2 regions of the Nocardia sp. NPDC056064 genome follow, and region 1 is predicted to be linked to the other one. Evidence: riboswitches for the same ligand, from Rfam matches in the RefSeq annotation. Region 1 holds a riboswitch; the other holds the start of a gene.
What was found. Region 1 has a riboswitch for S-adenosylmethionine ahead of ACFC06_RS22940 (bifunctional o-acetylhomoserine/o-acetylserine sulfhydrylase). Riboswitches for the same ligand answer to the same signal wherever they lie in the genome.

Region 1 (7,046 bases):
CCGCGGGCCTGGCCGTCGGCTACTGGCCCGACCTCCAGGGCCTACGCCGCAACTGGCGAGCCGCCGCCCAATGGCTCCCCCACCCCGACCGCACCCGCCGCGACGAGGAATACGCCCACTGGCAACGCGCCGTCCACCTCAGCATCGGCTGGGCCCGCCCGGCAGACGGCACACGCCACTGATCCGGACGCGCTCACCCGCGCACGGCGATCAGCCGAACAGCTCGTCGGTCGAGGTCGCCGTGCCTGCCTGTTTCAGCCACGTGGCGAGGTGGTCGAGATCGGCGCACTCCGCGAGCTGGGAGACACGCGGCGGGCCAGCCAGACGGTGGTGGTGAACAGGAGGACGCCTGCGATGGCCAGAACAGCGCCGACGGCGGCGGGGGCGGTGTAGCCGAGGCCTGCGGCGATGACGAGGCCGCCGAGCCAGGCGCCTGCGGCGTTGGCGATGTTGAGGGCGGCGTGGTTGAGGGCGGCGGCGAGGGTTTGGGCGTCGGCGGCGACGTCCATGAGGCGGGTTTGCAGGCCGGGTGCCAGGGCCGCGCCGGAGGCGCCGACGAGGAAGGCGCCCAGGGCGGCGGTGACCGGGTTGTGGGCGGCCAGGACGAAGCCGGCCAGGATGACGACCATGGCGAGCAGGGCCGCGAAGATCGAGCGGTCGACGCCGCGGTCGGCCAGGATGCCACCGAGGACATTGCCCGCGATCATGCCGAGGCCGAACAGGGCGAGCACGATCGGGACGGCGCCGACGGACAGCCCGGCGACATCGGTCATGGTGGTGGCGATGTAGGTGTAGACGGCGAACATGCCGCCGAAGCCGATCGCGCCGACGGCCAGGGTGAGCAGCACCTGGGGGCGGCGCAGCGCGCCGAGTTCGGTGCGCGGATCGGTGATGGTCATGGTGGTCAGCGGTGGCACGAACCGCCACAGCGCGGCCACGGTCGCCACGCCGATGATCGCGACCACCACGTAGGCGTCCCGCCAGCCCAGATGCTGGCCGAGCCAGGTCGCCCCGGGCACACCGACCACATTGGCCACGCTCAATCCGAGCATCACCGCGGCCACCGCCTTGGCCCGCTGCCCGGCGGGCGCGAGCGTGGCGGCCGCCAGCGAGGCGACACCGAAGTAGGCGCCGTGCGGCAATCCGGATACGAACCGGGCCGCGACGAGCGAACCGAAGGTGGGGGCGAGCACGGTCGCGGCATTGCCGACGGTGAACGCGGCCATCAGGGCGATGAGCAGCTTCTTCCTGGGCACCCGGGCACACAGCGCGGCGATCAACGGCGCCCCGACGACCACGCCGAGCGCGTACGCCGACACCGCGTGACCGGCCGTGGGCTCGGTGATCCGGAAGTCGGCGGCGATATCGGGCAGCAGTCCCATGGTCACGAACTCGGTGGTGCCGATCCCGAATCCACCCAGCGCCAGCGCCAGCATCGCGGGAATGTGCCAGCTGGTGCGTGGCGCCACGCGGTCGGCGGCGGAGAGGGAAGAAGTCACGCCTCCATGCAACGGCGAGTCCCGGCCCCGCGCATCCCGGGACGACCGTGAGTTACCCCACCCGGAAACGACACAGCCCGGCGAGCAACCCACTGTTCTCGCGAGAACACGGGTAACTCACCGGGCTGAGCGAACGCTCCCACCTCACCGTGGGGCTGCCGACGCAGCCCCCTATCGGCCAGAGGCGGAAAGGCTCACTTCAGGGTGCGGGCCAAATTTGCGTCCAAGGCACCCAGGAACTCCTCGGTGCTCAGGTAGCCCTGATCGCCGCCGACGAGCAGCGCCAGGTCCTTGGTCATCTGCCCACCCTCGACGGTCTTGATGACCACGTCTTCGAGCGTCTGCGCGAAGCCGATCACCTCGGGGGTGTTGTCCAGCTTGCCGCGGTGTTCGAGGCCGCGGGTCCAGGCGAAGATCGACGCGATCGGGTTGGTCGAGGTCGGCTTGCCCTGCTGGTGCTGACGGTAGTGCCGGGTGACGGTGCCGTGTGCGGCCTCCGCTTCACAGGTCTTGCCGTCCGGGGTGAGCAGCACCGAGGTCATCAGGCCGAGCGAGCCGAAGCCCTGGGCCACGGTGTCGGACTGCACGTCGCCGTCGTAGTTCTTGCAGGCCCAGACGTAGCCGCCCTCCCACTTCATGGAGGAGGCGACCATGTCGTCGATCAGGCGGTGCTCGTAGGTCAGGCCCGCCGCGTCGAACTCGGCCTTGAACTCGGCGTCGAAGACTTCCTGGAAGGTGTCCTTGAACATGCCGTCGTAGGCCTTGAGGATGGTGTTCTTCGTGGAGAGGTACACCGGGTAGTTCTGCTGCAGGCCGTAGTTGAACGAGGCGCGCGCGAAGTCCTCGATGGACTTCTTGAAGTTGTACATGCCCATGACGACGCCGCCGTCCTCCGGCATCTTCACGACCTCGTGCACGATCGGCTCGCCGCCGTCCTCCGGGGTGAAGGTCAGCGTGACGGTGCCCGCCTCGAAGACCTTGAAGTCGGTGGCGCGGTACTGGTCGCCGAAGGCGTGGCGGCCGATGATGATCGGCTTGGTCCAGCCGGGCACCAGGCGGGGCACGTTGGAGATGATGATCGGCGCGCGGAAGATGGTGCCACCCAGGATGTTACGGATGGTGCCGTTGGGCGAGCGCCACATCTTCTTGAGGCCGAACTCCTTCACCCGCGCTTCGTCGGGGGTGATGGTGGCGCATTTGACGCCGACGCCGTGCTTCTTGATGGCGTTCGCGGCGTCGACGGTGACCTGGTCGTCTGTCTTGTCGCGATACTCGATGCCGAGGTCGTAATACTCGAGGTTCACGTCGAGATACGGGTGGATCAGCTTGTCCTTGATGAACTGCCAGATGATCCGGGTCATCTCGTCGCCGTCGAGTTCTACGACGGTACCTTCAACCTTGATCTTGGACATGGATCTTCGTGTCCTCCTAGGATGGTGCCCTCATTGCACGGCCAGGCGAACACGCTTGTGAGCGGACCCCAGCTGTTCCAACAGACAACGTATATGCCCCGCGTTGTCGGCGGGACGTGTGGTGCAAACAAGACAAGCGTACTGCTGCCCGGGACCTCACCGCGATGGGAGGGCCCGCTGTGCGGGACTGTGCCGATCGCGACGTGATCCAGGCTACGTTCAGCCGGGAAGTTTCCGTGTGGGGGCTTGTCCGGTTAACATGACGGCAAGGTCATGAGTACCAGCGTCAAGCCCCGGCTCGCTGGTCGGCAACCCTCCAGTTGCGGTGGGGTGCTCCGGGTGATGACCGGGCTCTCGAAGGTCGAGGGCAAGCGCGCATCCCAGGAGGCCCCCATGTGTTGTTGTCCGTCGATCCGACCCAGTTGACGAATTCCCCGGCGCACAACCCTGGAGCACTTTCATGACCGACTCTGCCCTGCCCGAGAACTGGACCTTCGAGACCAAGCAGATCCACGCCGGCCAGGCCCCCGACGCGAGCACCAACGCGCGGGCCCTGCCGATCTACCAGACCACCTCCTACACCTTCCGCGACACCGATCACGCCGCCGCGCTGTTCGGGCTCGCCGAACCGGGCAACATCTACACCCGGATCATGAACCCCACCCAGGACGCGGTGGAGCAGCGCATCGCCGCGCTCGAGGGTGGTGTCGCCGCGCTGTTGCTGGCCTCGGGCCAGGCCGCCGAGACCTACGCGATCCTGAACCTGGCGGGCGCCGGTGACCACATCGTGTCCAGCCCGCACCTCTACGGCGGCACCTACAACCTGTTCCACTACTCGCTGCCCAAGCTGGGCATCGAGGTCTCCTTCGTCGAGGACCCCGACGACCTGGCCCAGTGGCAGGCCGCCATCCGGCCCAACACCAAGGCCTTCTACGGCGAGACCATCGCCAACCCGAGCAGCGCGGTGTTCGACATCCCCGGTATCGCCGCCGTCGCGCACGCCGCGGGTCTGCCGCTGATCGTCGACAACACCGTCGCCACCCCGTACCTGATCCAGCCGCTGGCCCACGGCGCCGACATCGTCGTGCACTCGGCCACCAAGTACCTGGGCGGGCACGGCGCGGCCGTCGCGGGCGTGATCGTCGACGGTGGCACCTTCGACTGGACCGTGCGCGACGCCGAGGGCAACGCCCGTTTCCCCGGCTTCACCGAGCCGGACCCGAGCTACCACGGCGCGGTCTTCGCCGACCTGGGCGCGCCCGCCTACGCGCTCAAGGCCCGCGTGCAGCTGCTGCGCGATCTGGGTGCGGCGGTCTCGCCGTTCAACGCCTTCCTCATCGCCCAGGGCATCGAGACGCTGAGCCTGCGGGTGGAACGGCACGTGGCCAACGCCGAGGCCGTGGCGAAGTTCGTCGCCGAGCAGCCGGGCGTGGAGAAGGTGTACTACGCGGGCCTCGAGTCCTCGCCCTGGCACGAGCGGATCACGCAGCTGGCCCCCAAGGGCGCGGGCGCGATCGTGGCCTTCGACCTGGCCGGTGGCGTCGACGCGGGCAAGAAGTTCGTGGACGCTCTGAGCCTGCACAGCCATGTCGCTAACATCGGTGATGTGCGTTCTCTCGTGATTCACCCGGCCTCGACCACGCACTCGCAGTTGACGCCGGAGGAGCAGCTGGCCGCAGGCGTGTCTCCGGGGCTGGTGCGGCTCGCGGTGGGTATCGAGGGCATCGACGACATCCTGGCCGATCTGCGGGCCGGTTTCGCGGCGGCGACGACGTGACTGTGAGCACCGAATCGCCGATCGCCCGACCCGGCTCCGGGGTGGCTCTGCCGCCCCCGGACGGGCGACTCGGCGTGGTCGCCATCGGGGACGTGACGCTGGAGAACGGCGCCGTGGTCCCCGATGTGCGGCTCGCGGTGCAACGCTGGGGCGAGCTCTCGCCCACCCTGGACAATGTGGTGCTGGTCGAGCACGCGCTCACCGGCGACTCCGCCGTCATCGCCAGCCCGGACAATCCCGCGCCGGGCTGGTGGGAGGGCATGGTCGGCCCCGGTGCGCCGATCGACACCGACGAATGGTGTGTGATCGCCACCAACGTGCTCGGCGGCTGCAAGGGCAGCACCGGCCCGTCCAGCATCGCCCCCGACGGAAAGCCGTGGGGCGCGCGTTTTCCCGGCCTGACCATCCGTGACCAGGTGACCGCCGAGGCGCAGCTGCTCGACCTGCTCGGCATCGAGCGGCTCGGCGCGGTGGTCGGCGGGTCGATGGGCGGCATGCGGGTGCTGGAGTGGATCATCGGCAGCCCGGAGCGGGTCTCGGCCGCGCTGGTGCTGGCCGTGGGCGCCAGGGCCACCGCCGATCAGATCGGTACCCAGACCACGCAGATGGCCGTCATCCGGTCCGACCCGGACTGGCAGGGCGGTGACTACCACGGCACCGGCCGCGCGCCGATGACCGGCATGGGCCTGGCCCGGCGCATCGCGCACCTGACCTACCGCACCGAGGGCGAACTCGACCACCGCTTCGCCAATCAGGCCCAGGGCGACGAGGACCCGTGGACCGGCGGCCGCTACGCGGTGCAGAGCTATCTCGAGCACCAGGCCGAGAAGCTGTGTCAGCGGTTCGATCCGGCCACCTACGTGCTGCTCAGCGAGGCGATGAACCGCCACGACATCGGGCGCGGACGCGGCGGGGTCGCCGCCGCGCTGGCCTCAACGCCGGTGCCGTGCGTGGTGGGCGGGGTCGACTCGGATCGCCTGTACCCCTTGCACACTCAGGCCGAGCTGGCCGAAGGTCTGCCCGGCTGCGCGGGTCTGGAGATCGTGCACTCCCGGGACGGGCACGACGGATTTCTCACCGAGGCCGCCGCCGTCGCCAAGCTGCTCACCGAGACGATCCGGATGGCGCGCGAGAACCGCTGAGCCGCAGTCGTTACCGGCCCGGCAGCCCCGGCAGCAGGGCCACCACCGAGCGGACGAAATCCTGAAGTCGTTCGCGCGGGTACTCGTGGGGATCGCTCACGGCCAGGCGGCCGAGCATCTCGGCCACGGTGAGCGTGGCGTTCGCCAGCAGCGCCGCGTCCATGCCCGACCAGCGCGGTGAGAGCGCGATACCGACCTCGACCAGCGCCTGCGCGCGAGCGAGGATATCGGCGCGCGAGGCACGCAGGGCGGCCCGGTATTCGTCGGGGGCGCTGGCCGGGGTGGCCAGGATGAGCCGCCAGCGCGTCGGGTTCTCCAGCGCCAGACCCACGAACGCCTCCACCGTCGCCGAGGCGGCGACGACCGGTTCGGTGCCGTCCAGGTCGGCGGGCAGGGTGTCGGCGATCTGCGCCAGGCCGCGTTCGCGCTCCCGTTCCAGCAGCGCTTCGACCAGTTCGGCCCTGGTCTTGAAAACGGTATAGAGCACCGGCTTGCCGACCCCGGCTTCCTGGGCGACGGCCTCCATGCTCAGCTCGTGCAGTTCGGCACGGCCCAGGACCGCGAACGCGGCGTCGAGCAGCTGGGCCCGGCGTTCGTGCGGCGGCAGTCGCGGGGCGTAGCGGCGCCGGGGCCGCTGTTCCTGCGTGGCGGTCACGGGACCTCCCTTCACCCTCCGAACGTTACCGGTCACCCATCCGGACAAATCCTACACAACCGTTGTATTCGATCCGCACAATTGCTACGGTTGCGTTGTATTCACCTGTGAGGTTCGCCTCGGCACTGCAAAGGAGCACGTGCATGGCCTTCGATCCGACTTCCCTGCGCCGCGACGACTACGGCTTCTTCGGCCCGGACTCCCCCACCTGGAAGGTGTGGGCGGCGCCGACCGCGCTGATCGGATTCCAGCGCGCGGTCACCCTCGAGCACTTCGACCCGTTCCTCACCGCCGCGGTGGCCGACTCGCACGGGATCTACGACAATCCCGCGACCCGTCTCGACCACACGCTGTCCTACTTCCTGCTGGTCGCCCTCGGTGACGGCCGCACCGCCATCCAGGCCGCCGAGCACCTGATGAAGGTGCACGCGCCGATGACGGGCATCGAACCCATCAGCGGCAAGCGCTACAGCGCCAACAATCCCGAATCCCAGCTGTGGATCCACGTCACCGGCTGGCATTCGGTGCTCAAGGCCTACGAGATGTTCGGCCCCGGCCCGC
Region 2 (7,046 bases), 1.6 Mb from region 1:
GGGTGAGGCGGAGGCGTTCGGCTAGTTCGTTGAAGATGTAGAAGTTGGGGATGGTGCTGACGGGGGCCAGGGAGCGCCAGGTGCCTGCCAGTTTGATGCGGATGTGGCCGCTGCGGGCGTCGATGAGCTGGATGTTCTCCCAGCCGAAGGCTTCGCCGTGGAAGGTGAGCGCGTCCAGGGACAGGCCGAGGTCGCCGAAGGTGACGGTCTCGCCGTCGTCGATGGCGGCCACCGCGGCGGGGAGCTGGGTGGCGGTGACCGAGGACTGGATGGCGCGTGCCCATTCGCGGGCGCGGGCGAAGCCTTCCTCGTCGATGGTGGCCTCGGCGCCGGGGCCGGTGAGCGTCAGCAGGTAGGTGACGGCGGTGGTGTCGTGGAAGGGGATCGTTTCCTGGCGGACTTCGATGCTGTCCCAACGGAACCCGGCCACCCGCTGCCCGGACCGGTACACCGTCACGCCGTAGTCGAACAGGTCGATGCGCGCGGCCCGGTTGCGCCGGTTGATCATTCCGCGCCGCATGGCCAGTAGCACCGGCACCGCGGCCATCACCAGCAGCGCGATCCCGCCCTGCCAGGCGCCGACCCCCACGCAGATGACTCCGATGGTGGCGATGGTGCCCGCGATGATTCCGCAGCCGCGCACGAAGGTGTCGTCGGCGGGGGCGGCGAGGAAGGTGTCACGGTGCGCGCCGAGGTGCTGATACTCGGCCATCAGGTGTATGAGCTGGGTCAACGGCACCCGGTGCCCGGCTTCGGTTATGTCCTCCGGCCTGTTCGGAGTGATCACTGGTCCCTCCAAGAGGCGTTTCATCCGCGGCGAAGCGTATTCCACCCGGCCGATAACCGCCACCGTTGCACGTCCCGGCATCGCGATCCCGCACGGAATGCACTGCTACGCGGGGCGAACGCCGCTGTAGAGGGGGTATGACAGCGGTCCGGATAGGCTGGTCGGGTGCTGTTTCTGGACGAGGGACCGACAACCGCCGCGCCGATCGTGTGCCTGCACGGCATCCCCGGATCGGTCGACTGGTTCGCGGCCGTGGCCGAACGGCTGACCCCCGAATACCGGGTGATCCGTGTCGACCTCCACGAACAGGGCGCGCTCTCCGGCGATTTCGCCGCCGAGTCCAGGGTGGCGCCGGTCCTGGAACTGCTCGACGATCTCGCCCTGACCGAGGTGACGATCGTCGGCCACTCCTTCGGCGCCGAACTGGCGCTGGCCGCGGCCGCCCGTTCGCCGCGCGTGGCCAAGGTGGTGGTGATCGGTCAGGCCCCGGATTACGTGGCCGCGAGCATCCCCGCCGCGGCGCGTTGGGTGGTCCGGCCCTGGTCGGTCCGGCTGGCCCAGCGCTGGACGCCGGGCGCGGTGATCCGCCTGGCCAACCGCACCGCCTTCGCCCCGCGGTTCCGCTGGGGTTCGGCGCCCGGCCTGGCCGACGCGGCGGTGCGCGACTTCCGCACCGCGGTCCCCGCCGCCCTGGCCTACGCCGTCGGCGCCCGCGCCGAGGATTTCGCCGCCGATCCGCTCGACGCCCGTGCCGCCGCCCTGACCCAGCCGGTCCTGGCCGTGCACGGTCGTCACGACCAGCTCTACGACAGCACCCAGACCCTGGCCCGCTACGCCGCGGCGGGCGCGCGCACCCACCTGGTCGAGCACGCCGGTCATTCCCCGCAGGTCGAACAACCCGACGAATTCGTCTCTGTACTGCGCGAATTCGTCTCCGGCTAGAGTCCGTCGACCGCCGAAACCACGAACGGCCCCGGCGTTCCCTCCGCACCCAGCGGACCACCCTTGTCGAACTGCGAGGAGACGATCAGCGCCCGATCGCCCACATGCACCATGGTGGTGGGGATGTTCAGGGCGGGGGCGCGGAATTCGCTCTCGCGGGTGGCGGTGGCGCCGTGGTCGGTGAGGGTCCACCGGCTGATCGCGTGATCGGTGTTGTGGACCACCCACAGGGTGTCGTCCCGCAATTCCAGTCCGTCACCGTGGCGCGCGTCGCCACCGACCAGGCTCACCCGCTGAACCGGGCCACCGGCGAGGTCGACGCGATACAGCTCGCCCGCCGACATCGCCACCACCAGCAGATAGTTCCCCGCCCGATCGACGACGATGCCGTTGAGCTCGCGCGCCCCCGCGGGCCCGAGATCGGCGGCGACCGCGAATTCACCACCGCCCGAACGCTGTTGCTCCGGTGACACCCGATAGACCACATTGCGCACACTGTCGGTGAGATAGGCCGACCCGTCACCGCCGAAGTCCAGATCGTTGACGAACCGCGGCCCGTCACCGGGCACGGTGAACCGGGCCAGCAGCGCCCGCGACCCGGTGTCGTACACCGCGACCCCCACCCCGGAATCGATCACCCACAGCCGCCCCTCGGCGTCGACCTTCACCCCGTTCGCGGTCTCGCGCCCATCCGCGCCCGCGGGCAGGAACACCTCGGCGCGCGTCGCCCCGGCCGCGGCGCGATAGACCGACCCGTCGGCGAACGACCCCACATAGGTATCGCCGGTGCGTGCGTCGAGCCCGATCCCCTCGGGATACACGGCGGTCCCGGGCAGCTCGTAGGCAGTGCTCAGCGTGACGGCGGCAGCGGGCTCGCCGCACCCCGTGACGGCCAGGCAGCAGGCGGCCAAGGCGACAACGGCGGTGGTCCTGATCATGATGAAGCCTCTCAGTGAGGTAAATCCAGACATCTAGTGATGAGCTAAAACATAGATTAGAACCTTTATGATCGTCAAGATAGTTATCGAATGACGACCGGATACCATGCACCCATGACGTCCATGCCCGCCGCCGACCGGCTCGGTTCGTACCTCAAGCGCGCCGAACAGGCCCTGATGGCGACCAAGACCGCCGCGCTCAAACCGGCAGGCCTGACCGTCCCGCAGTACAGCGCCCTGCTGAGCCTCGCCGAGCATCCCGGCATCTCCGCCGCCGCGCTGGCCCGGCTGGTCGGCGTCACCCCGCCCACGATGAACACCGTCCTGACCAACCTCCAGGACCGCGGCCTGGTCGAGCGGACGCCGCACGAATGGCACAAGAACATCCTGGAAACCCGGCTCACCGAGGCCGGCCGGGAACTCACGGCCGACGCCGACGTCCGCGCCATCGCGGTCGAGCGCACCCTCGCGCAACGCTTCACCGCCGAGGAGCTGACCGCGCTCACCGCCATGCTCGTCCGCACGGCGGAGGCACTCGACGAGATCCGCGCCGACCTGCCCTGAAACGGCGAGAGCCCGCCGGAAGCATCCGGCGGGCTCTCGTGACGAGTGGCCTAGCGTTCGGCGGCGGCCTTCACCCGCGCCAGGGTCTCCTGCATGCCCGAGACCAGGTCGGCCTCGAACTTGTCCTCACCACCGGCGGCGGCGTTGACCAGCGTGCGCACGGGGGCGGGGATGCCCTTGGGGTCGACGGTGCGGGTCTCCACCACGCGGGTGCCGCCCGCGGTCGGCTCGAGCTCGTAGCGCCACACGGTGCGGTTCTCCAGCATCCGGAAGGCCAGGGTCTTGTTCGGCTCGAAGGCGACGATGCGCGAGGTGGTCGGCCACACCTTCCAGCCGTCCTTGTTGACGTTCACCGTCAGCGCGCCGACCCGCACTCCGCCCAGCGCGATCATCTTCCACGTCGTCGGGCTCAGCTCGGGCATCCGCTTGAGATCGGCGAGCACCGCCCACACCTTCTCCGGCGATGCGGCGATGTCGATGCTGGCTTCGAGATTGTTCGGCAACGTTGCCTCCGGGATCGTGTGACGTTCGGTAACGCTCAGCATAGGCGCCCGGCGGGGGCCGATCCTCGTACCGTGGGTGGATTATTTGCACCCTGCTCCGAACGCTGTTCAAAAATATTGCGGCCGAATACCTTTCGATTCGACGGTCACGAGTTCCAGCATCGAGCCCCGGCTAGCTGGGCGGCAACCCTCCATCGGCGGCGGGGTGCTCCGGGTGACGACCGGATGGTGAGGCGTCTTGCTCGCCATAAGCGTCCTTCTGGAGGTCTATCCATGTCTGTAGTCCAGCTCGACTCCACCGTGACCACCGCGTACGTGGTGGTCGGTGACCGATTCCTCGGCATCTCCGCCGACGACCGGGTGCACACCGTGTCCGGACTGGTCGCGTTGCTGCGCGGCGGGCGATTGCCCGCGAGTCAGGAACTGGCCGTTCACCTGGGGCAGGGCGTCACCCGGCACGATCTCGACTATCTCGAGCACGTGGCCGCGGTGCACGCGCCGCACCTGCGGGTGCGGGTCGTCGGCGAGATCGCCGAGCCCGCGCGCAGGCACCACGTGCACAAGTACCAGCACTCCAATGTGCTGCTGGCGGGCCTCACCAGGACCGAGGAGAACGTCTTCCAGGCCGATCTGCGCCTGGACGGCGACAACGAACTGCTCCTGGACCACCAGACCGGTGAGCACGTGCAGGGCATCGTGGTGATCGAGGCGGTGCGCCAGCTGTTCCTGGCCGCCTTCGAACTCGAATACGGCGTGCGCCGCCCGCAGGAGCACTTCTACATCGTCTGGAACAACGTGGACCTGCGGTTCACCTCGTTCCTGTTCCCGCTGCCCGCGACCCTGCACGCGCGGCTCACGCCGGTCTCCGTCGACGACCCGGGCAAACTGCAGTTCCGGATCGAGACCGAGGTGCACCAGTTCGGCAAGCCCGTCGCCAGCTCGCGCATCGAGTTCACCGCCCTGCCCAACGAGCGGATCGCCCAGATCGAGCGCGCCAAGGCCGCCAAGGCGGTCGACGCCTACCTCGAGGCCTCGGCGTGAGCGGTCAGCGCCCGGAGGCGGCAGCGGAGCGTGACCACGGAGGGCGCCCGAGCACGCCGAATGGAAGCAGCATGAGTTCGGGAGCCGCGTTCTTCGACGTGGACGAGACCGTGATCACGGTCAAGTCCATGTTCACCTTCCTGCGCTTCTGGCTCGCCGAACAGGGTGACGACGGCACCGAGTACGCCCGCGTCACCGACGACCTCAAACAGCGGGCCCAAGCGGGCGCCCCCCGCGGGGACATCAACCGCGAGTACTACCGCACCTACCGCGGCGTCGAGTACACCGCGCTGGTCGCGGCCGGTCAGCGCTGGTTCGACGAGTTCGCCGCCGGGGGAGCCGCCTTCTACGCCGAGCCGGTCCGTGCCCTGCGCGACCACGCGGCGGCGGGCGTGCGCACGGTGCTGCTGTCGGGTTCGTTCGCCCCGGCGATCGCGCCGGTCGCCGCGGCGGTCGGGGCCGATCACATCATCGCCACCGAACCCCTGCTCGACGAGCACGGCGTGCTCACCGGCGAGGTGCGCAAGCCGATGATCGGCGCGGCCAAGGGCGAGGCGGTGGTCGAGTACCTGCGCGAACACGCGATCAGCGTGAACGACACCTGGGGCTACGGCGACCACGCCACCGACCTGCCCTTCCTCTGGCTGGTCGCCCGCCCGGCCTACCGCGGCGACGACCCCAAGCTGGTCGCGGCCGCGCGCTCCGGCACCTGGCGACTGCTCAGCGACCGGCTCGGCGACGCCGAGGGCAACGAATTCTCCGACGATCGAAAAGTGGCATCCGTATGGTGAAAAGTCGCTACGAGCTGACCCCGACCACCCAGGGCCCGCTCTATCCACCCAGCGAAATAGTGGACGCCGCAGGCGATTTCCTCGTAGTCGGCTTCCTCAACGAGGAAGGTCCCGCCGGCACGGTGACGCGCCGGTGGGGCAGGGCCGTGGTCGCGGCCGACACCCCGCTGCCGCCGTTCGGCGAGAACCTGCCCTACACGGTGGTTCGTGATCTACCCGAGGAGCTCTCCGACGACGACCGCGCACTGGTCCTGCACACGCTCCCACTTCCCCTGCCCGCCAACAACTATCCGATGGTCTTCGCGCCCGACCAGCTCCCGGAAGCCGCCTCGGTCACCCGCCCGAGCTACCCCTTCCACGAGGTCCCCATCCCCGACCTGCGTCCCGAGGACGGCCGCAAACTCACCGAGCCCGTCACTCTCGGTCAATGGCTGGAAGCCCGTGGCACCCTGGATGTCTCGCTCAGCGACGACGAACACTCGGCCCACTTCGCCTTCGAGTTCACCGGCCTGATCCCCGACTCCCTCTACACGGTCATGTCCCTGCGCTCCGGCGACCTGAACCCCGAATCACCCACCCGCCCAGGCCCTCTCGGCGTGCCCAACGTCTTCATCACCGCCCCCGACGGCACCGCCACCTACCGGGCCACCCTCCCCAACCCCTTTCCCGACCCTTCGACCCCCGGCGCCAACCGCGTCATCAGCGTCGTAGTCCTCTGGCAGAGCTACCAGCAGAACTACGGCGGCGCCATCGGCCACTTCGGCCTCGGCGGTGACATCCACGCCCAACTCAAACTCCCCACCCCCACCTTCGAGGAGTTCACCACCCATCCCTGACCCGATCCCGGGTGGCGGCGAAAACGTTTGCCGCCACCCGGGCCTTCTTGTGATGATTCGGGGCATGGATACGGGGGTGCTGGAGCCCGGCGAGGCGTTGGTTCAGCTGCACGCGACCTTGGACGCCCGGCCTCGGCCGGAGAATGTGGCCGTGCTCGTCTGGTACGTGCTGAAGCACGAGCTGGGGGAGGACGAGCGCCGGCGCTTGGGCAAGGTGGCGCGGGTCGCCGGACGATGGAACGGGTTGACCTCTCTGCCCGATGATTTCGCGTCGCCGGTGGGCGGCGCACGCCAGGTGGCGGCCACCAGCCGCCTGTTCGATGTCGCCGCCGAGGTGGATGCCGACGAGCCCGCCTCGCTGCTGTCGTTCGCGCAGGCGGTCGGCGCTGCGATCGGTTTCGATCCGGGACGGCCGGACTTCCTCGCCGACCGGCTCAACCGCCACGACCGGGCCGCCGCCGGGATGGACATCTCCAAGCGCCAGTACAACCGCCGTTTCCGCGCGCTGCGCCGGGTGACGGGCAAGGCGCACACCCTGGACATGGAGCAACGCAAACGGCACCTGACGCTGCTGGCCAAGACGGGTTTCGCCACCGAACTCACCCTCGACCGCTTCCGCGCCGATCCCGGCGCCGCGTGCTTCA

Region 2: linked by a shared signal. The riboswitch ahead of ACFC06_RS15520 (AfsA-related hotdog domain-containing protein) and the one ahead of ACFC06_RS22940 (bifunctional o-acetylhomoserine/o-acetylserine sulfhydrylase) in region 1 are both predicted to bind S-adenosylmethionine.

The regions. Positions count from the first base shown of each region.
Region 1 is NZ_JBHJWO010000001.1:4,952,896-4,959,941, reverse strand. Features, by position in the region: gene glpK (glycerol kinase GlpK) at 1-182, shown strand, start outside; gene ACFC06_RS22950 (MFS transporter) at 255-1,499, opposite strand; gene ACFC06_RS22945 (NADP-dependent isocitrate dehydrogenase) at 1,694-2,911, opposite strand; SAM riboswitch class IV at 3,181-3,291, shown strand; gene ACFC06_RS22940 (bifunctional o-acetylhomoserine/o-acetylserine sulfhydrylase) at 3,372-4,688, shown strand; gene ACFC06_RS22935 (homoserine O-acetyltransferase) at 4,730-5,830, shown strand; gene ACFC06_RS22930 (TetR/AcrR family transcriptional regulator) at 5,841-6,485, opposite strand; gene ACFC06_RS22925 (oxygenase MpaB family protein) at 6,629-7,046, shown strand, end outside.
Region 2 is NZ_JBHJWO010000001.1:3,373,942-3,380,987, reverse strand. Features, by position in the region: gene ACFC06_RS15545 (DUF6585 family protein) at 1-787, opposite strand, end outside; gene ACFC06_RS15540 (alpha/beta fold hydrolase) at 953-1,729, shown strand; gene ACFC06_RS15535 (SMP-30/gluconolactonase/LRE family protein) at 1,726-2,667, opposite strand; gene ACFC06_RS15530 (MarR family winged helix-turn-helix transcriptional regulator) at 2,782-3,231, shown strand; gene ACFC06_RS15525 (SRPBCC family protein) at 3,282-3,734, opposite strand; SAM riboswitch class IV at 3,879-3,994, shown strand; gene ACFC06_RS15520 (AfsA-related hotdog domain-containing protein) at 4,008-4,775, shown strand; gene ACFC06_RS15515 (HAD family hydrolase) at 4,847-5,566, shown strand; gene ACFC06_RS15510 (hypothetical protein) at 5,560-6,402, shown strand; gene ACFC06_RS15505 (hypothetical protein) at 6,467-7,046, shown strand, end outside.